2 regions of the Zhihengliuella flava genome follow, and region 2 is predicted to be linked to the other one. Evidence: predicted binding sites of a transcription regulator. Region 2 holds the regulator's gene; the other holds the start of a gene.
What was found. The regulator Rex, encoded in region 2, represses fermentation and respiration genes when NADH is low (regulators of the CRP and FNR family bind a similar motif). The targets are predictions, from matches to a motif close to CTTGTGAANNNNTTCACAAG.
Positions count from the first base shown of each region.

Region 1 (14,921 bases), 1.1 Mb from region 2:
GCGATCGACGCCAACGCCGAGGCGCTCGCCGAGCTGCTCTCACGCGAGCAGGGCAAGCCGCTGAACGGCCCCAACGCCCGCTTTGAGGTCGGCGCGTGCTCCGCGTGGTTGCGCGCCACGGCGGCGTTCCCGATGGATCCGGAGGTCATGTTTGACGACGACGGCGGCCGTGCCGAGCTGCACTACCGCCCCATCGGCGTCGTCGGCGCCGTCGGCCCGTGGAACTGGCCGATGATGATCTCCATCTGGCAGATCGCCCCGTCCCTGCGCATGGGCAACACGGTGGTGCTTAAGCCGAGCGAGTACACCCCGCTGTCCGTGCTCGCCCTGGGCGCCGTGCTGAACTCGGTGCTGGAGAAGGATCTGCTTCACGTGGTCTCCGGCGGCCGCGACGTCGGCGCCGCGCTGACCTCCCACCCGGAGATCGACAAGGTGACCTTCACCGGATCCACCGCCACGGGCAAGGCCATCGCCAAGGCTTCCGCCGACTCCCTGAAGCGGTTGACGCTGGAGCTCGGCGGCAACGACGCCGGCATCGTTCTGCCGGATGTGGACGCCAAGGCCATCGCCGAGGACCTGTTCTGGGGTGCCTTCATCAACACGGGCCAGACGTGCGCGGCCCTCAAGCGCCTCTACGTCCACGAGGACGTCTACGACGACGTGTGCGCGGCGCTGACCGAGGTGGCTCAGGCCATGCCGATGGGCGTCGGCCTGAGCGAGGATAACGTCCTCGGCCCGCTGCAGAACAAGGCGCAGTACGACATCGTGGCCCGCCTGGTCCAGGAGGCGAAGGACTCCGGTGCCCGCGTGCTCGTCGGTGGAAATCCGGATGAGTCCGCGGCCGGCTACTTCTACCCGTCCACGCTCGTGGCGGACATCGACAACGACAACCCGCTGGTGGCCGAGGAGCAGTTCGGCCCCGCGCTGCCGATCATCAAGTACTCCAACGTGGATGAGGCCATCGAGATGGCCAACGGCGTCGACGTCGGCCTGGGCGGCTCCGTGTGGAGCTCGGACCGCGACCGCGCGGTGGAGGTCGCCGCTCGGATCGAGGCCGGCACCGTGTGGATCAACAAGCACGGCGCTATCGACCCGCGCATGCCGTTCGGCGGCATCAAGCAGTCCGGCTACGGCGTCGAGTTCGGCGTCGAGGGCCTGAAGCACCTCGGCGTTCCGCAGGTCATCAACTACTAACCAGCCTGCGCCGCTCGCGCCGCCGCCCGGAGTCGCTCCGGGCGGCGGCGCGCGTTTAACCCCCGGCACCGCCTAGGATGCGAGCATGAGCTTCACTGACATCACGCTCCAGCTGCGGTGGTCCGATCAGGACGCCAACGGGCACCTGAACAACGCGCGCGTGGTGACCCTCATGGAGGAGTCTCGGGTGCGCTTCATCCGGGCCGTGCCGGCACTGGAGACCTTCCGCGGTGGTGGCGGCGCCGTCGTCGCGAACCTGACGGTGGACTACCTGGCCCAAGGCCACTACACCCCGGAGATCACGGTGCGGGTGGGCGTCGAGCGGATCGGCACTAAGTCCTTCACTGTGCGCCACGTGGGCGTTCAGGAGGTGCGCGGCACCAGCGTCACGGTGTTCGACGGCGCCACCGTCGTGGTGCCGCTGGGTGAGGATGGCCGGAGCGCCCGGGCGCTCCTGGACACCGAGCGCCAGGCCCTCGCGGTGTTTGGCGTGGAGCCGCGCCCGGGCCGGTAGGGGAAAATCTCAGCCTTTTGGGCGACGCTTCCTCGGGGTCCGGGTGCGTAGGGTGTCCCGTATGCGAGGTAATTCTGGGGCGCTTCCGATGCATCAGCGGAGGCGTGAGTTGGGGGAACTGTCGCGGCACGCGATTCTTGACGCGGCCGCTCGGCTGATGGCGGAGCGCGGCTATGACGCGACGTCGATCGCCGTGTTGTCGGCCGAGACGTCGTTGCCGTCCAGTTCCATTTATTGGCATTTTGGGTCCAAGGAGGGCGTGCTGGCGGCCGTCCTAGAGCGCGGAGCGGAGCGCTTCTTCGCCGCGTGCGCGGAGCTTGCTGACACCGGCGGCGGATCCGATCCGAGTGAGACGATTATCGCCGCCATGGGTGATCTGGGGCGGTGGCTGCTCGCGGGCGGGGAACATAGCCGCTTTGTGCAATTGCAGCTGCGGTTCATGATGAACCGGGAGCAACTCGGCGACCAGGCCCGTGCGTTGGTTGATCAAAACCGCCGCGCGGCGCTCGACGTGCTGAGCCACGCCATTGCGCATGCCTACCGGGCCCACGGGGACGTCGAGACGCAGCGCATCGGGGCGGAAACCGCGCCGTTTGGCATGGCGGTGCTCGACGGCGTTTTCCTCACTGCCTCGACGCATGCGGACGCGAGCCAACAAGCCTCGCTCCTACGGGACGCTGGGCACGCGATTGCTGCCGCCGCGGCCCGCGTGGCGGCACAGCAGGACGCGGTGACGGCCTGACGTCGCGGGGCCTTGCCGAGGCGTTGAGTCGGGCGTAAGACTAGGGGCTTCACGCGGAACGTACTCGTGCGGAGGCAACACCATGGCGGAGGCGGAGACAACAGAACAGGGCGCGGACGGGAGCAAGCTGTCGCTGACCGGCTCCGTCGCGCTCGGTACGGGCGTCATGATCGGCGCCGGGATCTTCGCCCTCGTGGGGCAGGTCGCTGAGATCGCCGGCGAGCTGCTCATCTGGGCCTTTGTGGTGGCCGCCGTGGTGGTGGCCTTTAGCTCGTACTCCTATATCCGCTATTCGGCCACGAACCCGTCCTCGGGCGGGATTGCCATGCTGCTGAAGTCGGCCTTTGGGCCCGGCGTCGTCGCCGGGTCCTTCACGCTGTTCATGTACGTGACGATGATCTTGGCGGAGTCCCTGCTGGGGCGCACCTTTGCAACGTACGTGCTGCGGCCCTTCGGGCTGGAGGGTTCGCCGTTCTGGGTTCCCGCCCTCGCCGTGCTCGCCATCGCTGCCGGAGCGCTCATCAATCTGGTGGGCAACCGGTGGGTGGAGCGAACGGCCACGGCGGCCGCCGTTGTGAAGATTCTCGGCATCGCGGCCCTCGCCGTGGCAGGGCTGATCGTGGCCGGGAGCGTGCAACCGGCCGTGTCGGCGGCCCCGGCGGAGGAGGGGTGGGTTCAGTCCATGGGGGCGCTCTTGGCCGGGGCCACGTTATGTATTTTGGCGTACAAGGGATTCACGACCATCACGAATCAGGGCGCGGACCTCCGCGAACCGGAGCGCAATATCGGCCGGTCCATCATGATCTCCATCATCCTGTGTGCAGTGCTGTACGTGCTCATCACGCTCGCGGTCCGGGCCAGCTTGAGCCTGCCGGAGATCGTCCAGGCGCGGGATTATGCCCTCGCCGAGGCGGCCGAACCGCTCTTCGGCCCGTGGGGCGTGCGCCTCACCGTGCTCGTCGCCGTCGTGGCGACCCTCTCCGGGCTGACGGCCAGCCTCTTTGCGGTCTCCAAGCTCTACTCGATGCTGCGGGAGATGGGGCAGGTCCCGGGGCTCCCGGGCCGCGTGGACCATCAATCACTCATCATCACGGCGTCCTTGGCGATCCTGGCGGCGGCCTTTTTTGATCTGTCCCGTATCGCGGCGCTGGGAGCCATGCTGTATGTGGCGATGGACATCGCGGTGCATGTCGGCGTGCTGCGGATGCGCCAGGACTTGGCGGCCCGAGCTTGGGTGCCTTGCGTTGCTATCGCGCTGGACGTGGCCGTGCTGGTCCCGTTTCTGCTGTTCCAACTCGCCCGGGACCCGCTGACCGTGGCCATCACTGGGGCTGTCGCGGCCGTCATTTTCGGGGCGCAGTGGGTCACGGTGAAGCGCCGGGACGCGCTATAGTTGAATCGAATATTCGTTCGATTCTATGGGGGTGTCTGTGGCAGCAGAGTCCTCGCCGTTGCGTCCGCGCCCGGCCACCGGTTTCGCCTCCCCGGCGGGCGACTATTATGACGGCGGCATTGACCTGAATCGGCACCTCATCGCGGATCGAACTAGCACGTTTGTTATGCGGGTCACGGGCCGTTCGATGGCCGGGGCTGGCATCGATGACGGGGACGAGCTCATCGTGGAACGCGCCCGGTCCCCGCGGGATCGCAGCGTCGTGGTCGTGGTGCATGACGGCGAGCTGGTGGTGCGCCGCTTGGCCCTCACTCCGGACGGCCCCGTCTTGTGGACCGAGCCGCGGCCACCGGAGCTGCCAGCCAGCACGCACGTTGGAGGCGAGCTGGAGGTGTGGGGCGTGGCCACCCGGAGCCTGCACCGCTTATGATCTGGACTGCAGCCTCCACCACCGCCGGGGATGGGACCCGCTACGCGTTGGTCGACGTCAACAACTTCTACGTCTCCTGCGAGCGCGTCTTCGATCCCTCACTGCACGGCCGCCCCGTCGTCGTCCTGTCCAATAATGACGGCTGTGTCGTCGCGCGCAGCGCCGAAGCCAAGGCCCTCGGGATCCGGACCGGCACGCCCTGGTTCCAGCTGGCGCCGGACGCAGACCGCCACGGGTTGGCTGCGCGCTCCAGTAATTACGAGCTCTACGGGGACATGTCCGCGCGCGTCATGGAGGTCATCGGCTCCCACGGTGCATGGCAGGAGGTCTACTCGATCGACGAGTCCTTCCTCGGCCTGCCCGCAGCGAGCGAGGCCGAGCTCCTTCGCGTTGCCCGGGCGGTCCGCGCCGATGTGGCCCGCCGTGTGGGGGTCCCGGTCTGCGTGGGCGTGGCGCCCACCAAAACCCTTGCCAAGTTCGCCAACCACATCGCCAAGCGCAACGATCATTTGGCCGGTGTGTGCTCGCTGGGTTCGTTGCCCGTGCACGACGCCGCCGCGCTCGCCGAACGCTTGCCGGCCACCGAGGTCTGGGGCGTCGGCAGCAAGACGGGGCATAAGCTCGCGGGGATGGGCATCCAGACGGTCGCTGACCTCGCGGCGGCCGATCCGCTCCGGCTGCGCAAGAAGTTCTCCGTGGTCCTGCAGCGCACGGCGTTGGAACTGCGGGGCACGCCCTGCATCCCGCCGATCGACGAGCGGGCCGATGCCCACCAGATCATGTTCTCCCGCTCCTTCGCCACACCGGTGGAGTCCGCGGCGCAGATGCGGGATGTGCTCACGGTGTACGGACAGTCGGCGGCTTCCCGGCTCGCCGCCCGCGGACTCGTGGCGGAGGTCGTGGGCGCCTTCGCCGGGACCAGCCGTTTCGCCTCCGGGGAGGCGTCCCACCCCTCGGTCGCCATCCCGCTTGAGTCCCCGACGGCGGACCCGATTACCATCGTGCGCGCGGCGGCCGGCCTGCTGACCCGCCTCGCGCCGGAGGCCCGCTACTCGCGCGCCGGCGTCGTGCTCTCCGGACTCAGCCCGGCCGGCTCTATCCGCCAAGACGAGCTGGACCTGTTCGGGCAGCCGGAGGCCGCGGCACCGGGCGGTGCTTCCGCCGACGTCCGGCCGGAGCAAGACGTCAGCACGGTGCTCTCCAGCGTGAAATCGCGTTTTGGCAAGTCAGCCATCGGGCTGGGCGCCGGTGGTGTCCACCGCCAGGCAGCGTGGAGTATGAAACGCGAGTACTCGTCCCCGCGCTACACCACCGACTGGGCGGATCTGCCCGTCGTGAAGGCCTAGTAGCGCGGGCACTTTAAAAGCCGCGGCCGGGCCCGGCTGGTTTCCCAGCTGAACCCGGCCGCCGCCGTCGCACCCCGAATTACTTCAGGGTGACCACCTCGGCGCGCTCGCCGGAGGCGTTGTGGTGATGCAGCAGCAGGGCGTCCGCCACAGGCTTGGCCTTGCCCTTGCCGTTCTTCCCCTTGCCCTCGGTGACCGCGTGGGCCTCGAGTGCGGTGCCCGGCTGGTCGGCAAACATCAGGCCGTCCCCGGCGCCGGAGAACCAGACGTCCGGGTTCACCGGGTTGTAGCCGATCCAATCGGTCGAGTCGACCGGGATGATGTTTCCGGCGTCGTCGGTGTTGTAGTAGCTGTACGTCAACACGCGGTAGGAGATCTCCTGATCGCCGTCGATGCCCAGCGCGGCCAGTGACACCGGCAGGGTCGCGACGTTGGAGTCGAACAGGTTGGTGTCCGTGCCCAGCAGGACATTTACGCCCCACGCGTCCACACTCTGCCCCGTGGACAGGTCCACGGTGGAGGCGAGGTCTAGGTCCACGCCGTCGAATCGGCTGGTGTAGGTCACGAAGTCGGCGGTGCCGTCCTGATCCACGTCGAACTCCACGTCGATCTCCACGCCGCCGGCTAGGTGCGCCCAGTCGTTGTGGGTGGCCACACCGATGTTCAGCAGGCCGTCCGCTGCGCCGACGCTCGGTGCGTCGGACGCCGCGCCCACGTAGGCGAGGTCCATCTCCGCCGTGGCCGGGGTGGAGGTATCCGCCAGCTCGTCGCTGGTGGCGCCGAGTTCAAACGCGGAGACCAGGGAGGTGACGTTCTCGCTGCCCTCGCCGGCGTCTACGCCGCGCCCGGTCAGGTTGATGGTGCCCGTGCCGTCGGTGACCTTGGACTTCTTCCGGTCCGCGCTCATGTCCGCCGTCGGCTTGGGAGCCGCTTGGACGGGCACGCGCAGGGTCGGGGCGTCAGCGTTCTCCAGCACGATGCGCCCCGTCGCGTCCGCCACCCACTGGCGCGGCAGGCCGGACTGCGTGGCCTCGAGCGTCGGGTCCATGGTCTTCGCGAACTCGGCCGGATCCACTGTCAGGGTCACCTCAAACTCGGCGGTGCCGCCGGCCGGGACGGTGACGGTGTCCGCGCTCAGGGTGTACGTCGCGCCCTGGATGGACGACGACGCCGCGTAGGAGACGTCGTACGTCATCTCGGCGTCGGACTGGTTCTGCACCGTGACGGACTTCGTCGCCGTGTAGGTGTCCGTGCCCAGCTCGATGACGCCGAAGACGACGCTGGTCAGGTCCGCCGCGTCGGTGGCGTAGGCGATGGCCGGGGTGTTCAGTGCGGCGTCGCCGATCACGCGGCCGGAGCCGACGCGGTTGGGTCCGAACGCCTCACCGTTGGCGGCCATCACGTCCGCCGTGGCGGTGTTCATCACGCGGGACTTGACCTCGCTGGCCGAGTATTCGCCGGAACCGTAGACCAGGGCGGCTAGGCCGGCGACGTGCGGGGTGGCCATCGAGGTGCCGGACATGACGGCCGTCCCGTTGCCGGTGGCCACACCCACAGAACCAATCAGCGTGCCCGGGGCGGCGACGTCGGGCTTCACAATGCCATCGCTGCCGTGCACTCCACGTGACGAGCTGGAGTTCAGGGTGTCGAGGGCCCCGGACTCGGCCTTCGTGGAGCCGATGAGCTCCGGCGAGAGGCGGACCTGCAGGGTGCCGGCCTCAGCGTCGGGGCGCAGGGCGTCCGAGTAGGTCTGGTTGAACTGAATGCCCGGGATCTCCGCGTTGCCGGCGATGCCGGCGTCGAACACGAGCCGCGGCGAGTCGAGGATCACGCCGGCGCCGCCAGCGTCCGCGATGTTGCCAAAGCGCTGCGCGGAACCGCACGGGAACGCGCCGTCTTCCTCCCACTGGATCCAGACCCAGCTGCCGCCGAGGTCCGTGCCGTCCGGCCAGGCGTCACAGCCGAACCGATTGTCGGCCGGGGCCATCGTCACCGTTCCGGTGAGTTCCTCTTCGGTCGCCGTCTGGTAGTCGTAGTTGACCGAGTACTGGCCGGCGGCCCGGCCCGCGGAGGCCTCGGGCGCCAAGATGTCCGCGCCGTCCAGCGTCGTCGTCGACCCCACGGAGTTGGCCACGGTCAGCGCGGACGCTGCGTTACCGGGGGAGCCGCCGACGTTGGTGACGTCAGAGGCGTTGCCGGAGGCGATCACGGACAGAATGCCGAGCTCGGTCAGGGCGTCGACGATGTCATTCTCCGGATCGTCCACGGGGGAGTGATCGGAGCCTAGGGACATGTTGACCACGTCCGCGCGGTCGGAGAAGTCGCCGTCGCCGTTCGGGTCAAGTACGTAGTCGAGGGCTTGGCCGACGACGGCGGAGGAACCCTCACAGCCGAACACGCGAATGCCCACGACCTCGGCAAGCGGCGCCGTGCCCGGGCCGACCTTCATGGCCGCAACCTGTTCAGCGGTCAGAGAGGAGTAATCCCCGGTGAAGGTGGTGCCGTCCGGGTTGACGCCGTAACCGGCGGCCGTGCCGGCCACGTGCGAGCCGTGCCCGGCCGTGGCGCAATCGAGCGGGTTCGGGTCCGGGTTCGGGACTGGCTGGTAGGAGTCAGCGTCGGGATCAGCGTTGTAGTCATCGCCAGTGAGGTCCCAGCCGCCAATGAACTTGGCGGGATCGATCAATCCGGAGTCAGCGCTGGGCAGTTCGGTCGAGGCCTGCGCCTGATCGTAAGCCTCGCGGGTTCCCGGGCCGCCGAAGGAAGCGTGGGTGTAGTCGACACCCGTGTCCAACACGGCAATGGTCACGTCTTCGCCGGTGGCGCCGAGGTCCTGCCACGCATTCAGCGCGCGCGTGTCAATCACGGCCCCGGAGTTGGACGGCGTCTTGGGGTTGATGGCGCTGACCTTGACGACGTCGTCCCGCTGCGCCAGCGTGCGCAGCTTCTTGGCGTTGCCGCGCAGGGCCACGCCCGGCAGCGCGTTGGTGGTCTCGTAGATCACCTGGGCGGAGGCCTGCGCCGCGGCGGACTTGCCCTGAGCCTTGATCTTCTTCCGGAGTTCCTTGACCTCTTTGTCCTTCTTGACCGGCTTGCCCTGGCCCCGGGTGACACTGTCCGGCTGCGTGGCCGCATAGGCGCCCTCGCCTTCAAACTGAACATAAACAGAAACCTCGCCCTGGGCGTGGGCGAGGGTTTCGGAAATCTTGAGGTTCGTATCGGCCAGCGATTCTGAGCTGTAGGCGGTAGCGAGGGGGTCGGACGACGTCGTCGCTCCCGCCGGCAGTGCCGCGGTTGCGGCGAGTGCCAAGCCGGCCGACGTCGCCACGACGGCCCGAGCCAGCCGCGGCCGGTTCGCTCCAGATCGGTGCGAGGTAGTCATGCTGCTCCTTGAGTTCCACGAAGAGAACGCGCGAGTGCTGCGTCCCACGGAGTCAGCCTAAGTGAGGTTCGTCACTTGTCAAGGAGTTGTTAAATAATTGCGGGCGTGACGTTTGACGTCACGCCCGCGCCTCACGGCGGGAAAGTCTCTACTTTCCGCCCTGCCACAAGGCATCGAACGGTGCTGCAGAGGCGACGCGGTGGCGGATCCCCTCCGTCACAAACTCCTTCGCCGTGCGGGCGGCCTCCAGCGGGGTGGCCCCCTTGGCGAGCTCGGCCGTCACGGCGGCGGCGAGCGAGCAGCCGGCGCCGGAAACGGCGACCTCACCGATCTTCTCGGCACGCAGCACCTCGAGCGTTTCGCCGTCGTAAAACACGTCGATGGCCTCGCTGCCCGCGAGGCGCACGCCGCCCTTGGCCAACACGGCCGCGCCGGAGGCCTCGTGGATGGACTTGGCGGCCTCGATCAGTGAGGCCTCGTCCGTGATGGTCAGGCCGGAGAGCTGCTCCGCTTCAAAGTGATTGGGGGTGACGAAGGTGGCCAGCGGCAGCAGGTTCGCCTTGAGGGCCTGATCCGTGTCCAGCGCGTGGCCCGGCTCCTGGCCCTTGCAGATCAGCACCGGATCCAGCACCACGTTCTTCCACGCCTGGCCCTTCAGCGCGGTGGCCACCGTGTCAATCGTGGCGGGCGAACCCATCATGCCGAGCTTGACCGTCTCCAGCTGGCCCTCGTAGCAGGTCTGTGTGGCCTCCAGCTGGTCGGCGATCACGTGGGGCTCCACCGGGACAAAGCGGTGGTTCCAGTTGTCCTGGGGGTCAAAGGAGACGATGCAGGTCAGCGCCACGATCCCGTAGGTGCCGAGCTGCTGGAAGGTTTTCAGGTCCGCCTGCGCTCCCGCGCCGCCGGTGGCCTCGGAGCCGGCGATCGTCAGGGTGATGGCGGGGGCAGGTGCGTGCGCAGTGGAAGTCATGCGTGCCATTTTAGGCCGCGCGTCGGGTCCCTGTCTCCGCGGAGCTGGCGCGTGGAGAGGCCTCCGCAGCCGTGGCCCGGGTGATGGTCAGTAACTCGTCGGCCAGGCGGCGCACCACGGGGAGCCGGGCGAGCACCGTGGCCCGCGCGGCAAACGGCGCGAGGCGAGCGATCAGGGCCCGCGTTCGGGCGTCGTCGTCCGTATCGTCGTGGGCCCACAAGGTGAGCACGGCCCGGGTGGCGAGGGCCAAGAGTTCCGGCAGGTCCTGGCGGATCGGCCGTGGCGGGTGTGGGCTCGCCGCGGCGACGGTGTGCGCCATGGCCAGCCGAATGCTGGCCGGCAGCGGTGCGCCCATCAGGGCCCGTCCGCAGCTGGAGTACGGGGAGAGCGCCTCGAGAAGTGACTCCCACGCGGTGCGCAATTGGTGCTCTAGTGCATTGCCCGGCGTGAGTTCAGAGGGCAGGGCGGCGGCGTAGTCGGCCAGGATGCTCGCGATCGCGGCTCGGGTGAGTTCTTCCTTGGACTCGAAGTAGTAGTAGGCGGCCCCCAGCGCCACCCCGCTTTCCTCTGCAATGGCGCGCACGGTGGTCCCCGCAAAGCCGCGTTCGCGCAGAAGCTTTAAGGCTGCACTGATGAGCTGGGCGCGGGTGCGGGCGGATTTGGGGGTCGCGGACACGCGATTCTCCTTGAGATGACGGGGCTATAGCCCAGTGTACTCATTTTTGAACATGTTCAAGAAAACGAGGTCCGGTGCGGGCGTTCGGTGCGGGTGCCAGGCGTAGGTCTCAGGCGCGGGGTTCAGCGCGGGTGTCCTCCACGATGGTTCGGCGCGGTGGGACGGCAGTCGACGGCCCGTGGGAGAATGGCACGGTCAGTGCTAATACAGCCGGCCGCCGGTGTGGCCAGGCGAACCACTACAGAATTGAGTTCCCTCTCATGGCCCCGCACTCCGCCGTGCCCGCTGCCGCCAAGACCGGCAGCCCGTACTTCTCCACCGTCCTCGCCCTCATGGCGATCGTGGTGGTTCTGTCCAATATCGGCGCCACCAAGGGCGTCGAGTTCGGCCCGATCGTGACCGACGGCGGGTTCTTCCTCTTCCCGCTGGCCTACATCCTCGGGGACGTGGTGTCCGAGGTTTACGGGTTCAAGGCCGCTCGGCGCGCGATCATCACGACGTTCGCGCTCTCCGTGTTCACCACGCTGTGCTTTTGGGTCATCATCGCCCTGCCGGGGGCCTCGTGGTACGAGGGGCAGGATGCGCTCGCGGCCACGCTGGGGCCGGTGTGGCAGATCGTCGCCGCGTCGCTCCTCGGCTTTGCGGTGGGGCAGTTGTTGAACTCCTATGTTCTGGTGCGCATGAAGGCGCGCTTCGGTGAGCGCGCGCTGATCGGCCGCCTGCTGGGCTCCACCGGCGTTGGCGAGTTCGCGGACACGCTGATCTTTTGCTCCATCGCGGCCGGCGTGATTGGCATTACGGACGCGGGAACATTCATCAACTACGTGGTGGTGGGCTTCCTCTACAAAACGGCGGTGGAGGTCCTCTTTGTCCCGGTCACTACGGCCGTGATCGCTTGGTTCAAGCGGCGGGAGCCCACTTACGCTGTCGCCGACTGAGCCGCATCATTTCGCCCCGTTCTTGAGGCGTCCCGACTCTGGAGGCGCGTCCGTGAACGTCTCTGACTAGGCATGATGCGATTAGGTACTGGTGATGCGGCCGCGAGAACGGGGCCAAATGACTAGCCGCCGCGCACAGCTGTAGCCGCCACCTTAAACGGCGCGGCGCCGACACCCGAGTTGGGTGCCGGCGCCGCGCCGTCCGTGCCCGTAGGCGAGGCGAGCGGAGAGGTTTTAGCCGGTGTTCTGCAGTCCGGCGGCCACGCCCTTGAGGGTGATGAGCAGCAGGTTGCGCTGATCGGTCAGCTCCTGCTCACCGAGCTCGGCGTCCGAGCGCAGGGCCTTCAGCGCGCGCAACTGCAGCAGCGAGAGCGCGTCGACGTATGGGTTGCGCAGCTGCACGGCGCGTCCCAGTACGCGGCGGCCCTCCAGCAGGCGCTCCTGGCCGGTGATGGCCAAGACCCATTTGCTGGTGAGGTCCAGCTCCTCCAACACCAAGGCGGCGAGGTCCTCGCGGTCGCCCAGGGCCAAGTAGCGCTCGGCGATGCGGCGGTCCGTCTTGGCCAAGGACATCTCGATGTTGTCGATCAGCGCCCGGAACAGGGGCCACTGGCTGTAGGCCTCGCCCAGCGTGTCCAGGTCGTTCACCGCCTCCAGCGCCGAGCCGAGTCCGTACCAGCCGGTCAGGTTGATTCGGGCCTGACCCCAGGCGAAGTTCCACGGGATGGCGCGCAGGTCCTCGAGCGACTCGACGGAGAGGCCCCGCTTGGCCGGGCGTGATCCGAGCGCCAGCAGGCCGACCTCATCCTGCGGGGTGACCTGAGCGAACCAGGGCGCGAAACCGTCGGCGCCCACGAGGCCGTCAAAGCGCTCGCGGCTCACGGCGTCCATCCGCTCGGCCAGCGGGGCAAAGCGCTCGGCGGCCCCGGCGTTGCGCTGCTCGATCGAGGGGGCCGAGGCCATGAGCGTCGCCGCGGCGACCTGCTCGATGTGGCGCAGGCCAATCTCCGGGTTGCCATACCGGGCGGAGATGACCTCGCCCTGTTCGGTGACCTTGAAGCGCAGGTCCACCGAGTGCGGCGGCTGCGCCAGGATCGCACGGTTGGCCGGTCCGCCACCGCGGCCGAGGGCGCCGCCACGGCCGTGGAACTGCGTCAGGACAATGTTGTTCTCCTGTGCCCACGCGGAGATCCGCTCCTGCGCCTCGTACAGCGCGAGCGTCGCGGCCACGGGCCCGACGTCCTTGGCCGAGTCCGAGTAGCCGAGCATGACCTCCATGCGGCGGCCCGTCTCCTCGAGGCGCTTCTGCACGGCCGGGTGATCTAGCATTTCCGCCAAGATGCCCGGGGCGTTCTGCAGATCCTCGTACGTTTCAAAGAGCGGGATGACATCCAGCACCGGCGCATTGTCCGGACCGCCCAGCGCGTGCTCGGCCAGCTCATACACATCGGCGAGGTTCTGGGCGGAACGGGTGAAGGAGACGATGTAGCGGCGGGCGGCGCCGACGCCATAACGCTGCTGCACCGAGGCGATCGCGCGGAAGGTCTCCAGCACTTCCTCGCCCGGCACGGCCATCTTCTCGACGGATTCCGGGTCCTTCAGCCACTGCAGCGTCTGCGCGTGCACCTTGGAGTGCTGGCGGACCTCGAGCTCGGCCAAGTGGAAGCCGAACGTCTGGACCTGCCAGATCACGTCCTGCACGTCGCCGTACGCGGCGCGCTTGACGCCGGCCGCCACGAGGGAGTCCTGCACCACGGTCAGGTCGGCGATGAGTTCCTCCGGCTCGCCATAAGCGAGGTCGGCGTCGCGAGTGCGGGTCGCGGCGATGCGACCGGCGATCGCCAGCATGACCTGGCGGTGCGGTTCGCGCGGCGAGTGGGCCGCGGCCGCGTCCGTCAGTTCCTCCGAGAGCTGCCGGAGCCGGGACCACAGGGCGGTCAGGTCAGCCGACGGCGTCGCGAAGCGGTCGTCCAGCGTGAGGGCGGAACCGACCGTCCGGGTCCGGTGTTCGAGCTCGGTCAGCACGCGCTCGGCAGCCTGCCCGACGGCGGCGCGAGTCACGGACGCGGTGACGTTCGGGTTGCCGTCGCGGTCGCCACCGATCCAGGAGCCCATCCGAATGAAGGCCGGAGCCTTCGGCGCGGCGGTGCCGCGGGCATCGCCCTGCAGCCAGTCGTCCATCCGTCGGTAGGCCTCGACGAAGACCTTGGAGAAGGACGAATCGAAGACGTTCAGCGCCGTGCGGACCTCGTCCAGCGGGCTCGGGGCGGAGACACGCAGCTGGGCGGTGCGCCACATCGTGTCGATCTCCTCGAGCATGCCGCGCTCGTTCTTGGCCAGCGCCCCGCTGCCCAGACGCGGGTCATTGCGCTCTTCCAGCAGGTCGGAGAGCCGGCGCAGCGAGGAGGCAACGGCGTTGCGGCGCGCCTCAGTCGGGTGAGCCGTCAGGACGGGGTGGAAGCGCAAGTCCGCCAGCCGGCGTCGTGCCTCCTCCTCGCCGACTTCGGCGGCGAGGTGGTTGAACGCGGACGCCACGGAATCGGCAGGGGCCTGCTGCTCCAGCGGGACGGAGCCATCGCGGGCACGCAGCGTGCGGATGCGGTGCTGCTCCTCCGCCAGATTCGAGAGCAGGAAATAGCAGGTGAACGCCCGGGCCACTTCCTTGGCGCGCTCCGGCGAGAACGAGTCCACGAGGGCCTCCGCCTCGGCGAGCTTGGCGCCACTGGGATCCTCCACCGCGGCGATGTTCAGCGCGCGCAGTTGTTCGACGTCCTCCAGCAGGCCGGCGGAGCCGTATTCGGTGAGGACGCGGCCGAGCAGACCGCCGAGGAGGGACACATCCTGCCGCATCTCATCGGGGATCTCGTGCGAGGCGGCGGCGCGGGTGTGCTCAGGTGCCTGGGGCATGCGAATCTCCTTGATCGGGTGTGATCGCGACCCCATCGTCACGCTGAATGGAACATCACGCTACCAACAATCCACCGCGGATGGTGTTTTGGATTACGTGCCCGACGTCGGCCAGCACGCGCCGTTCGGCCGGTTAGGCCGGGGCGCCGGGGCCCTGCGGGTCCGCTTGCTTCGCGTAGTAGTCGGCCAGGACGCTCGCCTTGAGCTCCGCAAACGTGCCCGCCTCGATCGCCTCGCGCGCCGAGTCGACCAGGCGCACCACAAAGCGCTCGTTGTGGATGGAAATCAGCGTGTGGCTGAGCATTTCCTTGGCCTTGTAGAGGTGGTGGATGTAGGCGCGGGTGTAGTGGGTGCAGGTGTAGCAGTCGCAGCCCTCTTGCAGCGGCGTGAAGTCCAGCTTGTAGCGCTGCCCGGAGAGGTTGAAGCGCC
Region 1 covers NZ_JADOTZ010000001.1:2,075,291-2,090,211, forward strand. Annotated here, with positions in the region: gene IW252_RS09620 (aldehyde dehydrogenase family protein) at 1-1,194, shown strand, start outside; gene IW252_RS09625 (acyl-CoA thioesterase) at 1,280-1,708, shown strand; gene IW252_RS09630 (TetR/AcrR family transcriptional regulator) at 1,818-2,450, shown strand; gene IW252_RS09635 (APC family permease) at 2,533-3,843, shown strand; gene IW252_RS09640 (LexA family protein) at 3,869-4,273, shown strand; gene IW252_RS09645 (Y-family DNA polymerase) at 4,270-5,619, shown strand; gene IW252_RS09650 (S8 family serine peptidase) at 5,699-9,001, opposite strand; gene IW252_RS09655 (hydroxymethylpyrimidine/phosphomethylpyrimidine kinase) at 9,150-9,980, opposite strand; gene IW252_RS09660 (TetR/AcrR family transcriptional regulator) at 9,982-10,647, opposite strand; gene IW252_RS09665 (queuosine precursor transporter) at 10,908-11,585, shown strand; gene IW252_RS09670 (phosphoenolpyruvate carboxylase) at 11,820-14,492, opposite strand; gene tgt (tRNA guanosine(34) transglycosylase Tgt) at 14,626-14,921, opposite strand, start outside.
Region 1: a site for Rex is predicted at 10,691-10,710, ahead of IW252_RS09665 (queuosine precursor transporter). Genes of this name have one in related genera too.

Region 2 (14,921 bases):
TGCGCGGCAGGATGCACCCGATCAATGAGATGAACAGGAGGAGGTAGATGGCGGAGAACCAGACGGACGAGTACACGTCGAACATCTGGAAGCGATCGAGCCATTCGCCCGCCGTCGGATTGTTCTCGAGGTAGGCCGTCACGGCGGCCTCGTTCGCGTCACGCTGCGGGAAGAGGGATCCGGGGACGGCCGCCACGGCCAGCAACAGCAGCAAGAAGAGCGCCGTGCGCATGGTCGTCAATTGGGTCCACGCCCAGCGCAGCATGCCCACGAATCCGAGCGCGGGAACCGCGACGTCCGGGCGCTTGCCGCCGGTGGCGGAGGCCGGCGACCGGCCCGTCTGAGCGGATTCGGCGCGCTCTTCGCGAATATTGTCCTGTGCCATCAGATCGGCAGCCTCACATCGTTGACGAACCAGTTCTGCAGTTCAGCGACCCACATCCCCCACACGCCGGTGGCCATCAGCACGCCGAGGACGATCAGCATGATGCCACCGAACATGGAGACCGCCCGCTTGTGGCGGCGGAAGAACGCGAGCGCCCCCATCCCGCGGCGCAGACCCATGGCGATCAGAATGAACGGGAGCCCAAGCCCCACGCAGTAGGCGAAGGTCAGCAGGGCTCCCTTGCCGACGTCCGGGTTGGCTCCGGAGCTGAGCGCAAGCACCGCGGCCAGCGTCGGCCCCATGCAGGGGGCCCAGCCCAACCCGAACACGAAGCCGAGCACCGGCGCACCCCAGAGTCCCGCTGGCGGCCGATAGTTCAGTTTGCGCGTGCGTTGGAACAGGCCCAGACCGCCCATGAACACAAGCCCCATGATGATCACCACGACGCCCAGCACCTGCGTGACCCACGCGCCCTGGAACCGCAACCAGATGCTGACTTGCGCGAACAGCACGCCGGCGAGCATGAACACCGCCGTAAAACCCAGCACAAACAGGCTGATGCCCGCGACGAGCCGCCCGCGCTTCTGGTCGGCAAGATCTGCTCCGGTCAGGCCAGTCACGTAGCCCAGATACCCGGGGACCAAGGGCACCACGCACGGAGAGAGAAAGGAGACGAGCCCGGCGAGCAGGGCGACGGGAATCGCGAGGAGGAGCGAACCGTCCGCGACGATTTCGGCGAACGGATTCACGCGGCCTCGCCGAGACGGTCCTCGATGAGGCCGCGCAGCGTCGCCTCCTCCACCACGCCGAGGATGCGGGCGGCGACGCGGCCCTGCGCATCCAGCACCAGCGTGGTCGGGACGGCCTGCGGGTTCACAAACTGCGAGACTCCGAGCAGGATCGAGCCATCCGTGTCCGGGGCGGACGGATAGGGAATCTCAAAGGTGCGCTCAAAGGCGGCCGCCGTCGGCTCCGTATCGCGGACATTCACGCCGACAAATTCGACGTTCTGATCCTCGAAGTCGTGGGCCAAGGTCACCAAGTGCGGAGCCTCCACCCGGCACGGGGCGCATGCGGCGTACCAAAAGTTCAGGATGGTCACCTGCCCCGCCCAGTCCGCAGAGTCCAGTGCGTCACCGTTGTAAAACGTTCCCTGCACCTCGAGCGGTTCGCCACGATCTGACTCGGCGTAGATCTCCACCGAACCGTCGCCGGCCACATAATTCTGATTGGAGACGCTGGAGGTGAGTGGGTCCTCGGCCGGGCTGCAGGCGGCAACGGGCGCGACGACGGCGAGCGCGGCGGCGGAGGCCAAAAGGCGGCGTCGGGACAGGGGCGTGCTTTTCATGCGTAGTTCCTCAGGCGCCCGGTAGGTTGGCGGCGCGGGCCAGCAGGTCGGCGCAGGGTTCGGAGTAGCGGACAGCCACGAGGCGTTCGCCATCAAAATCGAGGCTGGTGATCGAGGCGAGGCTGCATTCGCGGCGGCGAGGATCGTGCCACAGGGGGCGATTCTCCGCAGCGAGGCGCGTGACCCAGATGGGCAACTGGTGGGCCACCAAAATGGCCTCCGCCCCGTCTCCGCCGAGTTCGACGGCGCGGGCTCGGTGTTCATCCACCGCTTCCATGACGCGTTCTACCTGCTCGCTGTAGGGCTCGCCCCAGGACGGCTTGAAGGGGTTCACCAGCAGCGGCCACAGCTTGGGCTCGCGCAGGCGCGCAGCCACATGGGACATGCCCTCGAAATGGTTCCCCGCCTCGACGATGCGGTGCTCGACGCCGGTCTCGAGACCCAGCGCCGCGGCGGTCGGCCGGGCGGTTTCTTGTGCGCGAAGCAGGGGTGAGGCCGCAAGGGAAACGATGGACGCTCCGGCGGCCGCGCGGGCACCGAAGTGTGCGCCGATGCGCTCAGCCATCTCGTAGCCCAGCTCTGAGAGGTGGTACCCGGGCAGGCGCCCGTAGAGGACGCGGTCAGGGTTGTGCACTTCACCGTGGCGCACAAGATGAACTGTTGCGAGAGCCATGGGCGCCATTCTCTCACTGCTTGCTGTGCCTCCCCCAATCAACGAACGGTCCGGTCAGCTCGCGCACTGGCGACAGAACCGCCGTCGTCCTGCCCCTATTCGACAATCCGTAGAAAATGACGGCACCGGGCCGTTCGCCACCAGCGAACTCGCCGCACGTCGCACGATGCCGGGGCTGAGGGCCGACCGACTGGCCGCGAGCGTCACAAATCGTCTCCGCGGTCTAGATATATGCAAATGCATGTATTACGGTAGAGGCAACGGCAGGCCGCGACCCCGCGGGCTGCAGACCACGAACAAGTAGGAGACACCATGCCCATCCCCGCAGAGCTCAGCACCGGCACCTGGAACATTGACAACTCACACTCCGAGATCGGCTTCTCGGTCCGCCACGCAGGCATCAGCAAGGTTCGCGGCCGTTTCAGCGACGTCGAGGGCACCCTCCAGGTGGCCGAGGAGGTCGCCAAGTCGCAGTTGCAGGCCGTGGTGCAGACGGCCTCGGTCGACACTCGCGACGAAAACCGCGACGCCCACCTTAAGGGCGAGGACTTCTTCAACGTGGAGCAGTTCCCGACGATGACCTTTGCCGGCAAGGATCTGGTGGGCCAAGGCAATGAGTTCACCCTGCACGGCGACCTCACGATCCGCGGCACCACCCAGCCCGTCGAGTTCGACGTTGAGTTCCAGGGAACCGCCGTCGATCCGTTCGGCCTCACCCGCGCCGGATTCGAGGCCACCACCACCATCTCCCGCAAGGAGTTCGGCCTCACATGGAACGCTGCGCTCGAGGCTGGCGGCGTGCTGGTGGGGGACAAAGTGACCATCATTCTGGACCTGTCCTTGGTGAAGGCTGAGGGCTAACCTCCCCCCACACACTCCACGACGGCCCCGGCCGCGGCATGCGCCGCGCCCGGGGCCGTTTCTTGTGGACAACTCGCTGTTTCCACAGGCACCTGCGGCAGCACCACGATGCGGACCGAGGCTTTCTACTGTCGAGAAAGCCGTCCCCCAGCAGCAGGAGTCACCATGGCCGACCACAGCGCCGCATCGAGCACCACCGACCACCCCTCGGCCGACCCGCCGGCGCACCGGGTCAACGAGCACGGAGTCCCCGTGCGGCCGACTGCCGTCCGCGCCGCACGTGGCTTGCTCTTGGGCGCGGGTGCCCTGCTCGTCATCGTCTACCTCGTCGTTCTCGTCTCGCCGAGCCTGATGGTGGCCGGAGGGGTCACGGTACTGCTCCAGCCGTCGGGGCTGGGATTCGGCAGCATGCTCCTTTTCCTCGCCAGCCCACTGGTCAAGTTCCTCGCGGTGCTCCTCGTGGGCGGCATGGCGGGATGCTACGTGCTCTGCGCCTTCCTCATCTTCACGGGGCATCACCGAGCACGCGTCTGGGCTACCGTCGCCTCCGCGGCGTCGATGCCCTTCTTTGCCGCGCCGGCGCCGACCCTGCTGCTGTTCATCCCGCTCATCAGCCTCGGCGCACTCTTGTCCATGTGGCTCCCCTCGGCCAGCGCGTACATGCGTGCCGCCGCCGCCTACAAGGCCTCCTTCGTCAGCGGATCGCTGCGGCCCGCCCCGGCCGCGGTGTGCTGATGAGGTGACGGCGGCGGCTCCCCTGCTGTGGTGCAGGTCCGCCCAGAGACTCCGCCCGGCCGGTAAGCTGGACACAGAGTCAAAACGTGGAGGAGCCATCATGAGCCAGAACAGTTCGAACAGCCCTCAGCAGCCCAACGGCGAGGAGCCACCCCAGTACGGTGTGCGGCTCCCCGAGGATCAGCGCCCAGCCCCGCCACAACAGCAGAGCCAACCGTCCAATCCCTACGGTGGTGGACAGGTCCCGCCACCGTCGCCGGGGCAGTACGGACAGCAGTCAGCCGCCTCCTCGTCCGGTCAGTCGGGCCCCTACTCAGCTGGCCCCTACCAGAATTCTCCGTACCAGCAGGGAGGCTTCCAGCAACCGGGCCCCTACGGGCCCGGTCAAGGAACGACGCCGACGCCTCCCAAGTCGATCATGGTTGCCTTCGGATTGATCTTGGCTGCCGGCGCTCTGACGCTGGTCTCGGGCATCATCCTGCTGATGACTCCGACGCCGCAGTTGGCCGCCATGTTGGAAGAGCTCTACGCCGCGGACCCGATGCTGAGCGAACAGCTCGCGACAACGGGCATTAGCGTCACCGCCTTGGCGGACCTCGCGAAAACCTTCGGTGTTGTCATGATGGTCGTCGCGGTGGCCATCTACGCGCTCATCGCATTCTTCATTCGCAAGGGCAGCAATGGAGCCCGGGTGACGGGCACGGTCTTGGCCGTACTCTCGCTCGCGGGCCTCGTCGGCACGGACGTGCTGACCATGCTGACCACTTTGCTGGGCATCGGCGGCATCGTCGCCGCGTGGCTGCGCCCGTCCTCTCAGTACATCGCCGCCGTCAAGGAGGCCAAGCGCTGGCGCCGTTAAGCGTCCGCGTCCTCCGCGGGCACCGCGTCCTGGTAGCCGATCCCTTGGTGAGCGTAGTAGGCCAAAATCTGCAGTTCCCGTGACATGTCCACCTTGCGGACGTTGACGCCCTCCGGAGCTTGAAGGACCACGGGCGCAAAGTTCAGGATATTGCGCACTCCGGCGGCCACGAGGCGATCACACATCACCTGCGCGTCAGGGCCGGGGATCGTCATGATCGCCATGTTCACACCGTGCTCGCCGATCACTTCCTCGAGGGTGTCCGCCGAGCGCACTGGCAAGGAGTTGACCACACGGCCCACCACGTGGGGGTCCGAGTCGAACAAGGCGGCGAGCTGAAAGCCGTGATTGCGCAGGCCTGCGTAGCCAGCCAGGGCCCGCCCCAAGTTACCGGTGCCAACAATCGCGACGCGCCACTGCTGACGCAGCCCCAGCGTCGTCGCCAAGTGCTCGGCCAACCCGCGCACGTCGTACCCGACGCCGCGGCGCCCGAAGGTGCCGCCCAGCAGGGACAGGTCTTTACGCAGGATGGCTGAATTCACTCCGGCAGCCCGGGCGAAGTCTGCGGAGGCCAAATTGTCTTTGCCCTCCCCCTCGGCGACGTGCAACACGCGCAAGTAGACGGTGAGCCGTTCCAGCGTTGCTTCCGGCAGCCCCTTGGCCACGGCCCCGGCCGCTGCCGGCTCCATCGACAGGCCGTCCTCGGCGCTACGGCGCGGTGTCTTGGACCTCACGCGGTGAGCAACTTTTCGAGGCGGTCCGGGTCAATCACCCAGAAATCCCGCTGGATGCCATCAACGAGCAGCACGGGGACTTCCTCGGCGAAGCGCTGCCGCAGGTCTGCGTCGTCGTCAATGCTCAACTCGCGCCACGTCAGGCCGAGCCGGGTGACGACCTCATTGACTGTCTTTCGAGCGTCCACACAGAGGTGGCACCCGGAGCGCGTCACCAATTCCACCCGCGGTGTGCCGTCATCAGAGTGCATACCTCCAATGTAGCTGCCACAGGGTGTCTGCAGTATTTCCGGCGCCCCACAGGGTGCGGGCCTGCCCCAGAGGTGTGATGCGAATCATCGCCCGGGCGCGGCCGTGGCGCCCCGTCTACTAAACTGACAATATGCCTGAGCCGAGCAGCAGCGCCGCCGCGCCCATTCCCGCGCCGGGCTCCACTGACGCTGCCGCCGCGTTCTTCGATGTGGACAACACCATGATGCGCGGCGCCTCACTCTTCGCCGTGGCCCGCAACGCCTACCGTCGCGACCTCTTCAGCGTGCGCCAAGCGGCGTCCTACGCCATCAAGCAGTTCTTCTTCACGCTCCGCGGCGAGACGCTGGGCGACATCCATTCAATCCGCGATTCGGCGCTCAGCATTGTGCGCGGCATTCCCGCGGAACTCATGCGCCAAATCGGCGACGAGGTGTACGACGAATTCATCTCCTCGCGCATCTGGCCCGGCACCCGCGCCCTGGCCGAGCAGCACCTGCGCTCCGGCCGCCAAGTCTGGCTCGTCACCGCCACTCCCACCGAGGTAGCAGAGGTCATGGCGCAGCGGCTCGGCCTGACGGGGTCCTTGGGCACCGAAGTCGAGAAGGTGGACGGCGTCTACACCGGGCGACTCGTGACTGACATTCTGCATGGGACCGCGAAGGCGGAGGCAGTGCGGCAACTCGCCGCCAACTCGAACTTGGACCTCAAGAGCTGCTGGGCCTACAGCGACTCATCCAATGACATTCCACTGCTCGAGTCCGTGGGGCACCCGGTGGCGGTCAACCCGGATGCCAAGCTCCGCCGCTACGCCCAGGACAAGAACTGGCCGGTCTATGACTACCGGGCGGGCCGCCGGGCCGCCATCTGGGGACTCAAAGCCTTGACGGCCTACGGGGTGGCCTACGGGGCCCGGCGCGGGTGGCGTCGACTCTTCGGGCGCTCCCCGGCTGAGCCGCCCGCTTAAACGCCAGTGGGGGCGCCTTTCGGATCATCCGAAAGGCGCCCCCACTCGTTGCGGCAATAGCCGCGGGCCGCTTACTTCTTGTTGCGGCGCTGGTGGCGAGTCTTGCGAAGCAGCTTGCGGTGCTTCTTCTTCGCCATACGCTTGCGGCGCTTCTTGATAACAGAGCCCATTGATTCCTCACTAACTACGTGGTTGCGTTCCGCGCCGTAGGCACGCATGCGCAACCAACGGACGTTAAACGTTCCTTAACAGATTACCCGCTTAAAAAGGTCCTCACGGACACCAGTGCCCGCAGTACCGATCGCTGGCGGTTGGCTCCCTAGGCGGACGCCGAGTCGGAATCGATCTGCGCACGGCGCAGATATTCCTCCACCGCATTCTCGGGGACCCGGTATGAGCGCCCGAATCGGACGGCCGGAAGCTCGGCTGAGTGCACCAGGCGGTAAACGGTCATCTTGGACACGCGCATCACCTCGGCCACCTCGGCCACGGTCATGAAGCGAGCGTCCGCGAAGTTCTGACCTTCCGCCATTGTCACATCTCCTACTTGCGTTCGGCTGACCCCGCGGTGGTCCGCCGCAACCGCGGCATCTCGCAGGTGGTCTTCGTACGGCGTGGCCCAGCAGGGCACTGCCGCCTCGAATAGAAACAATAGTGTCCCGTGGGACGAAAGTGAAACCCTTCGCCTACTGTGACCGGGCCACGGCCGCCGCCAACTCGCCCAGTTGCTGCTGCGTGGCGTCCCACCCCATGCACTGATCTGTGATCGACTGCCCCCGAGTCAGCCGCTGCGGATCATCGGTCCCAGGGGTGAATTTTTGGGCGCCGGGCTCGAGGAAGCTCTCCGCCATGATGCCCGCAATATGCCGCTCGCCAACGGCAATGCGCTCGGCCAGTTCCGCGATGACCAGGCGCTGGCGCTCATGGTCCTTACCGGAGTTGGCGTGCGAGGCGTCGACCACGACGCGGGGGTTCTGCCCGGCGGCAGCCAGCTGTGCCGAGGCCTCGGCCACTGCCTCCGCCGAGTAGTTCGGTCCGTGCGCACCACCGCGCAGGATCAGGTGGGCGTCCGTATTGCCGCGAGTCGAGACCAGGGCGGCGGCTCCGGAATCGTCGATGCCGAGGAAAGCCTGCGGGGCGGACGCCGCTGCGCAGGCGTCGATGGCCACCTGCGTGCCGCCGTCGGTCCCATTCTTGAATCCCACGGGCATGGAGAGGCCCGAGACCAGTTGCCGATGAATCTGACTCTCGGTGGTGCGCGCCCCAATCGCTCCCCACGAGACCAGGTCGGCCATGTATTGCGGGCTAATCGGCTCGAGGAACTCCGTGGCCGTGGGCAACCCCAAGGCCCCGACGTCGAGGAGGAAGCGCCGTGCCGCCCGCAAACCGTCGGCGATCTGGTGCGAGCCGTCCAGCATCGGGTCGTTGATCAGTCCCTTCCACCCCACCGTGGTGCGCGGCTTCTCGAAGTAAGTACGCATGACAATCAAGAGGTGCTCTCGGTGCTGCCGGGCCAACTCCGTGAGGCGCCGAGCGTACTCAAGGCCCGCGTCGGTGTCATGGATGGAACAGGGGCCGACGACGACCAGCAGTCGGGAATCGACGCCGTCGAGGACCGCGCGGACCTCGTCACGGGCCCGCTGGATGCGGTACCCCAGCGCCTCGTCAGCCGGAAGTTCCGCGCGGACCTGCGCGGGTGTGGGCAGCGGGGCGAACTCGGTGACGCGCACATTATTGGTGCCCTCAGGGGCTTCGATGGCGCCGGTGCGGACGGATTCTGTGTTCATGGTGGGCCTTTCGGTACGAGTGGCCCCGCCGCCGAACCTGCAGAGCCTGAGACATAAAAAAGGACCGCGGGCTGATGCCCCGGTCCTGTCGGCTCTGAAGGAAAAGTGAATGCGCTAGTGCGACGCGGGCCCCTCCAGAGCCGACGTGAAATACGCATACCACTGACTGTTCATGCCCCACACCTTACCCCGACGGCGCGAATCTGCACACGCGCGCCGTCATGGTGAGTCACACCTACCGTCGTCGCCCGAACTTTGGCTTGGGCAGCCGGCCCAGCAGATGGTGCGCTCGGTCCGCCACTTGTTCCACGGTGGCGTTCATCGTGCGGCCAAACTCCCGCGTGCCCGCGCCCTCCCCGGCGCCCGGAGTCAGGGCGGACTTCTCCTGCGCTGGGGCGCTGGCGGGCGCCGCGGCAGAGGCCTGTTCGGACGATTCCCCATCCCCCTCCGAGGCGCTGGTGGCCAGTGGCTCGATCAGCGGCGAGAACCAGGCCAGGGCCTGCTGAAGGCCAGCCGGTTGCAGCCGATAGTAGCGCCGCTGCCCCTCGGCGCGCGTCTGCACAAGCGCGGCATCCCGCAAGACCCGGAGGTGCTTAGAGACCGTCGGCTGGCTCGCTTCGACGCGTTCGACCAGGTCACCGACCGCCACGTCCCCCTCGGCGAGTTCCTCAAGGATGCGGCGGCGCGTTGGGTCGGCCAAAGCGGAGAAGACTTTCTGGTGCTGCATATACATCACCTTAGCCGCATATACGCTCGAGGGCATTTTGATGTTGTGAACTGTTGCTGCCGCACGCGCTCACACCGCCGCGTCAGTCGAACCAGGGGTCCAATCCATAGAGCGGAAACACTTCCTTCCGCGTGGCCACCACGGCCCGGTCGACCGCATCGGCGGGGTCATACCCCACCTCCCACGAACGCCACCACGTGTCCGCGTCGTCCCCCATCACCTCGGGCGCGTCCACGCCGTACCTGTCCGCTACGTAGTCGCGCCACGGCGTCGGGGTCGGAGTCCGCAGCGGGACGGGCTGGCCCGAGGCGATGGCCAGCAGGTGGGTCCACGCCCTCGGCACGACGTCCACCACGGAATACCCGCCGCCGCCCAAACTGACCCAACGCCCGTCGCAGTGCTTGGCCGCCAGCTCGGCGATGTCCAGCATGTTCTGCCGCTGGCCGTCCACGCTCAGCATGAGATTGGTGAGTTCATCCAGCCGGTGGCCGTCGCACCCGTGCTGACTCACAATCACCTCGGGCTGAAACTCGGCCGCCAGTTGGGGCACGACGGCGTGAAAGGCGCGCAGCCACCCGGAGTCGGAGGTTCCCATCGGCAGCGGCACATTGACCGCCCGTCCGGCGGCCTCGGCTGCCCCGACCTCATGCGGAAAGCCGGTCCCCGGAAAGAGGGAGATGCCGGATTCGTGCAAAGAAATGGTGAGCACGCGATCCTCCTCCCAGAAAATCTGCTCTACCCCGTCGCCGTGGTGCGCATCAACATCGATGTACAGCACCCGTGCGACTCCCCCGTCGAGCAGCCGCTGGATGGCGATGGCGGCGTCGTTGTAGATGCAGAACCCACCGGCGACGCCGCGGCCGGCGTGGTGCATCCCGCCGGCGAAATTCACGGCGTGCAGCGCCGATCCGTCGAGCACGGCCTCCGCTGCAGCGATCGACCCTCCGGCGAGGAGCGCGCTCGCCGTGTGCATCGCCGCAAAGGCCGGATTGTCCTCCGTGCCTAGTCCGCGCTCGGCATCGCAGGATGTGGGGTCCGCGGCGACGGCCTTGACGGCGGCAATGTAGGCCGGGTCGTGGACCCGGGCGAGTTCAGAATCCGTGGCTCGTTCGGGGCGGACCACGGTGATCTGCTCGCGGCCCAGCACCCCCAGCTCCTCGGCCAGCCTGACCGTCAGGTCCAACCGCAGCGGATTCATCGGGTGGGTCTCGCTGAAGCGATACTCCATCATGTCCGAGCACCACGGGACGGTCGTGGCAATCGGCGACGCTTCATTGATTCGGCTCACACCCACAGGCTACCTAAACAACGCGGTCGAATCGCATGTAGGCACCCGGGGCGACGACCACGCCAGCCCGCACCATCACCCCCCACTGTGATTCCGCGCGCGGGCGGGCGCGTGGACTATGGTGGGGGTCATGCCCGCCGCACCGTCTTTCACGCCCGCGTCGTGGCCCGTGCGCACGCTGCGGAAAGTACGGGACACCGTGGACACGATGGCCTCGTCCTCGCCATCCCGCCTCTTCCTGACGGCGCTCTTCTTGGTGATCGCGGTGTTTACGGCCCTACTATCCCTCCCCGTGGCCACCGCCAAGCACGTGGTCACCCCCTTCTACGATGCCCTCTTCACCGCCACCTCGGCCGTGACGGTCACGGGGTTGACCACGGTGAACTCCGGCGAGCACTGGTCCCAGTTCGGACTGGTGGTCATCATGGTGGCTATGTTCGTCGGCGGCCTCGGCGTGGTGACCCTTGCGTCGATTCTGGCTCTCGCCGTCTCCCGGCGCTTGGGGCTGCGCGGCAAGCTGCTCACCCAGCAGGCCATGGCGGCCGACGACGACGGCCGCCTCGGCGAGGTGGGCACGCTCCTGCGGATCATCATCACCACCACGACGACGATTCAGCTGGCTCTGGCCGTCCTCCTCATTCCGGCCTTCTACGTCGCGGACCACACGCTGGGCGAGGCGTTCTTTCACGGCTCGTTCTACGCCATCTCGTCCTTCAATAACGGCGGGTTCGTTTCTCACCCCGATGGCCTCGCCGGCTTCGAGTCCAACCCGTTCATCGTGGTCCCCATCATGATCGGCGTCTTCGTGGGTAGCCTAGGTTTTCCCGTCCTCATGGTGCTGCTGACGCTTCGGCACAAATTCCGCAAATGGTCGCTACACGCGAAGCTGACGATCGGCGTGAGCCTCATCCTGACCGTGGTCGGCGCCGTCGTTCTGGGCGGGCTGGAATGGAACAACCAGGCGACCATGGGCCACCTGAGCGTCTGGGACAAGATCCTGCACTCGTTCTTCGCGTCGGTGAACACGCGCTCCGGTGGATTCTCCCTCGTCGATCAAAACGAGCTGCATCCCGCCACCATGCTGATCACCGACGCCCTGATGTTCGCTGGCGGCGGCTCCGTGTCCACGGCCGGCGGCATCAAGGTCACCACCATCGCCGTCCTCTTCTTGGCTATGGCCGCCGAGGCACGGGGCGACTCAGACATCCGGACTTTTGGCCGCCGCATCCCGGACGGCACCATGCGCGTGGCGCTCTCCGTCGTCGTCCTCGGTGCCACGCTCGTGGCCCTCGGGGCGGCGCTCTTGTTGTGGATCAGCGAGGAGTCGCTGGACCGGGTGCTGTTCGAGACGATTTCCGCGTTCGCCACGTGCGGCCTCTCGGTGGGTTTGAGCGCCGAGCTACCGCCCGCTGGAAAGTACGTGTTGGTGGCCCTGATGTTTGCTGGCCGCGTGGGTACGATTACCCTCGCAGCGGCCTTGTCCGCTCGCCAACGCGAGACCCGCTATCACTTCCCCGAGGAAAGGCCGATCATTGGCTGAGAACCGCACCGATCACAACGCGCCCGTCTTGGTGATTGGGCTCGGCCGGTTCGGCGCCGCCGTCGCCGAACAGCTCATCAGTCAGGGCCGGGAAGTTCTGGCCATCGAGCGCAACGCCTCCTTGGTGCAGAAATTTTCCGGCATGCTCACCCACGTCGTCGAGGCGGACGCGACGGACATCGACGCCCTGCGTCAGCTCGGCGCTCAGGAGTTCAGTTCCGCCGTCGTCGGCGTCGGCACGTCAATCGAATCCTCCGTGCTCATCACCGTGAACCTCGTGGACTTAGGACTGGACCACGTGTGGGTCAAGGCCATTACCCCGGCGCACGGCAAGATCCTCTCCCGCATCGGTGCCAACCACGTGATCTACCCGGAGGCGGACGCCGGCGTCCGCGTGGCGCACCTCGTCGGTGGGCGCATGTTGGACTTCATTGAGTTCGACGACGGCTTCGCGATCGTGAAGATGTACCCGCCCAAGGAGACCCAGGGGTTCACCCTCGGAGAGTCCCAAGTGCGCTCCAAGTACGGCGTCACGGTGGTGGGCGTCAAGAGTCCCGGCGAGGACTTCACCTATGCCCAGCCGGACACCAAGGTCACGCGGCGGGACGTCCTGATCGTTTCCGGCCACGTGGACCTCCTCGAACGCTTCGCAGCGCGCCCGTAGCCCCGTTAAACGACGCGCATCCCGCCCCAGATCGATGACCGGGACGGGATGCGGTGCGCTCAGGCGGCGTGGCTTAGCTGCTGAGCTCGCGTGTCAGTTCCTTCGAGCGCTCCACGCACGCGGTCTCCGCCGTGAGCACCATCTCCTCCAGCCCGGACTGGGCGAAGCTCTCTAGCGCGGCCGCCGTCGTGCCATTGGGGCTGGTGACGTTGCGGCGCAGCTGCGCCGCGTCGGCGTCGGGCTCGGCCAGCATGCGGCCCGCCCCGGCCACGGTCGCCGCCGCCAATTCGCGCGCGGTGTCAGCATCGAGCCCCAGCTTTTCGCCGGCAGCGGCCATGGCTTCGGCCATGTAGAAGATGTAGGCCGGGCCGGACCCGGACACTGCGGTGACGGCCTCAATCTTGTCCTCGGGCACGACCTTGACCACGCCGGCGCCGCGATAGAGGGCCACCACCTGCTCGAGCGTCGCCTCGTCAATGCTGGATCCCGCGGCGACGCCGACGGCGCCCAGGCCCACGGTCAACGGAGTGTTCGGCATGGAGCGAACCACCGGCTGGCCGGACGTCAGTGCGGCTTCCATGGCGCCGACGGTGATGCCGGCGGCGACGGAGACCACCGCAGCCGTGGGCTTCAGGGCCCCCGCGATCTCTCGGCACAGCTCGAGGATGCCGACCGGCTTGACGCCGAGGAAAACGACGTCGGCCTGCGCGACGGCCTCGAGGTTGGCCTCGGCCGAATCTTCGGTGGCCAGGGCGTTCACGCCGGTCTCTTCGGCCAAGGCGACGGCCTTCGACGGCGTGCGGACGGTGGCGGTGATCCGGGCCGGGTCGTGTCCGGCAGCAATGATGCCGCGCATGATGGCACCGTTCATGGATCCGGTGCCGAGAAAGGCAAGGTTCAGGTCAGCGGTCGAATTCTGTGCGTTCGTGTCAGCCATGCCGCCATTGTGTCAATCACCCGCGCCGAAACCTAGTTCGCTGCGCCGACGGCCGCACCAGACGCCGGGCGGACTCAGCCGGCGACGGTGCCAGGTGCCGCCGCGGGCTCATCCGGGACAGAAGCCAGATGAGCACGAGCAAACTCGAGGGTCTCGCCCAAGAGCTCCTCGCGACCGCCCACACCGCGAGCCTTCCTCGTGGCGACCTCGACGGCGACGACGCCGTCGAACCCGGTGTCCCGCAGGTGGTGCATGGATTCGCTAACCCGCTGCGTGCCGTAGCCCGGCACCAAGTGCTCATCCTTGGCGTTGTCCACGCCGTCACAGAGATGCACGTGCGTCAGGCGTCGTCCGAGCTGCCTGATCGCCTCGTAGGAGTCCATCGCAGCGATCGCTGCATGGGAAAAATCCCACGTCACGTGCTGGTAGGGCTGGGGCACCGGATCCCAGTGCGGCAGGTACATCTTGGCCTCGCGGCCGCGCGCCCGCCACGGATACATGTTTTCCACGGCAATCCGCACCCCGACGGTTTCGTAGATTCGCTTCACGCCGTCCGCGAAGTCCGAGGCGTACGTCCCCTGCCAGCGAAACGGGGGGTGGGCCACGACGACGTCGCACCCCGTGTCCAGGGCCAACTGTGCGCTGCGCTGAATTTTGTTCCAGGCCGAGCCCCACACCTGTTGGGTCAGCAACAGCGTCGGCGCGTGGATCGCGTGAATCGGCTGATCATAGCGTTCGGCGAGGGTGTTCAGCTGCGCGGCGTCCTGCGACACCCGGTTGCCGGTCACCATGACTTCCACCCCGTCGTACCCCAAATCGTGGGCCACGGAAAAGGCGTCGTGCACGTTGAGCGGGTAGACCGAGGCGCTCGAGAGCGCGATAGGCGGGGTTGAACTCATGCGTTACTCCCCTCGGAGACGGTCGACGACGGCCCCGCGGCGTCGGACGGCGAAGGCGCCGACGCGGAAACCGAGGGCTCGCGCCGCTGCTGCTTCAGCAACTCCACGTGCCCCACTCCAACCGTATCGCCATAGGGCGCCTCGCTGTCCAGCACCAGATGGTCGAAGCGGCGGAGGATGAGGCCTTCTCGCAAGGCCCACGGGCAAATCTTGAGGGACTTGATCTTGAACGCCGCCATGGCCTCGTGGGCCACGATGGCGCCGGCGA
Region 2 covers NZ_JADOTZ010000001.1:995,662-1,010,582, forward strand. Annotated here, with positions in the region: gene resB (cytochrome c biogenesis protein ResB) at 1-385, opposite strand, end outside; gene IW252_RS04600 (cytochrome c biogenesis CcdA family protein) at 385-1,134, opposite strand; gene IW252_RS04605 (TlpA family protein disulfide reductase) at 1,131-1,733, opposite strand; gene IW252_RS04610 (histidine phosphatase family protein) at 1,744-2,406, opposite strand; gene IW252_RS04615 (YceI family protein) at 2,719-3,267, shown strand; gene IW252_RS04620 (hypothetical protein) at 3,433-4,002, shown strand; gene IW252_RS04625 (hypothetical protein) at 4,103-4,861, shown strand; gene IW252_RS04630 (redox-sensing transcriptional repressor Rex) at 4,858-5,595, opposite strand; gene IW252_RS04635 (glutaredoxin family protein) at 5,592-5,846, opposite strand; gene IW252_RS04640 (HAD family hydrolase) at 5,978-6,811, shown strand; gene IW252_RS04645 (30S ribosomal protein bS22) at 6,883-6,981, opposite strand; gene IW252_RS04650 (helix-turn-helix domain-containing protein) at 7,131-7,343, opposite strand; gene IW252_RS04655 (3-deoxy-7-phosphoheptulonate synthase) at 7,498-8,598, opposite strand; gene IW252_RS04660 (ArsR/SmtB family transcription factor) at 8,834-9,325, opposite strand; gene IW252_RS04665 (acetoin utilization protein AcuC) at 9,408-10,556, opposite strand; gene IW252_RS04670 (TrkH family potassium uptake protein) at 10,744-12,153, shown strand; gene IW252_RS04675 (potassium channel family protein) at 12,146-12,817, shown strand; gene proC (pyrroline-5-carboxylate reductase) at 12,891-13,754, opposite strand; gene IW252_RS04685 (sugar phosphate isomerase/epimerase family protein) at 13,829-14,653, opposite strand; gene IW252_RS04690 (Ppx/GppA phosphatase family protein) at 14,650-14,921, opposite strand, start outside.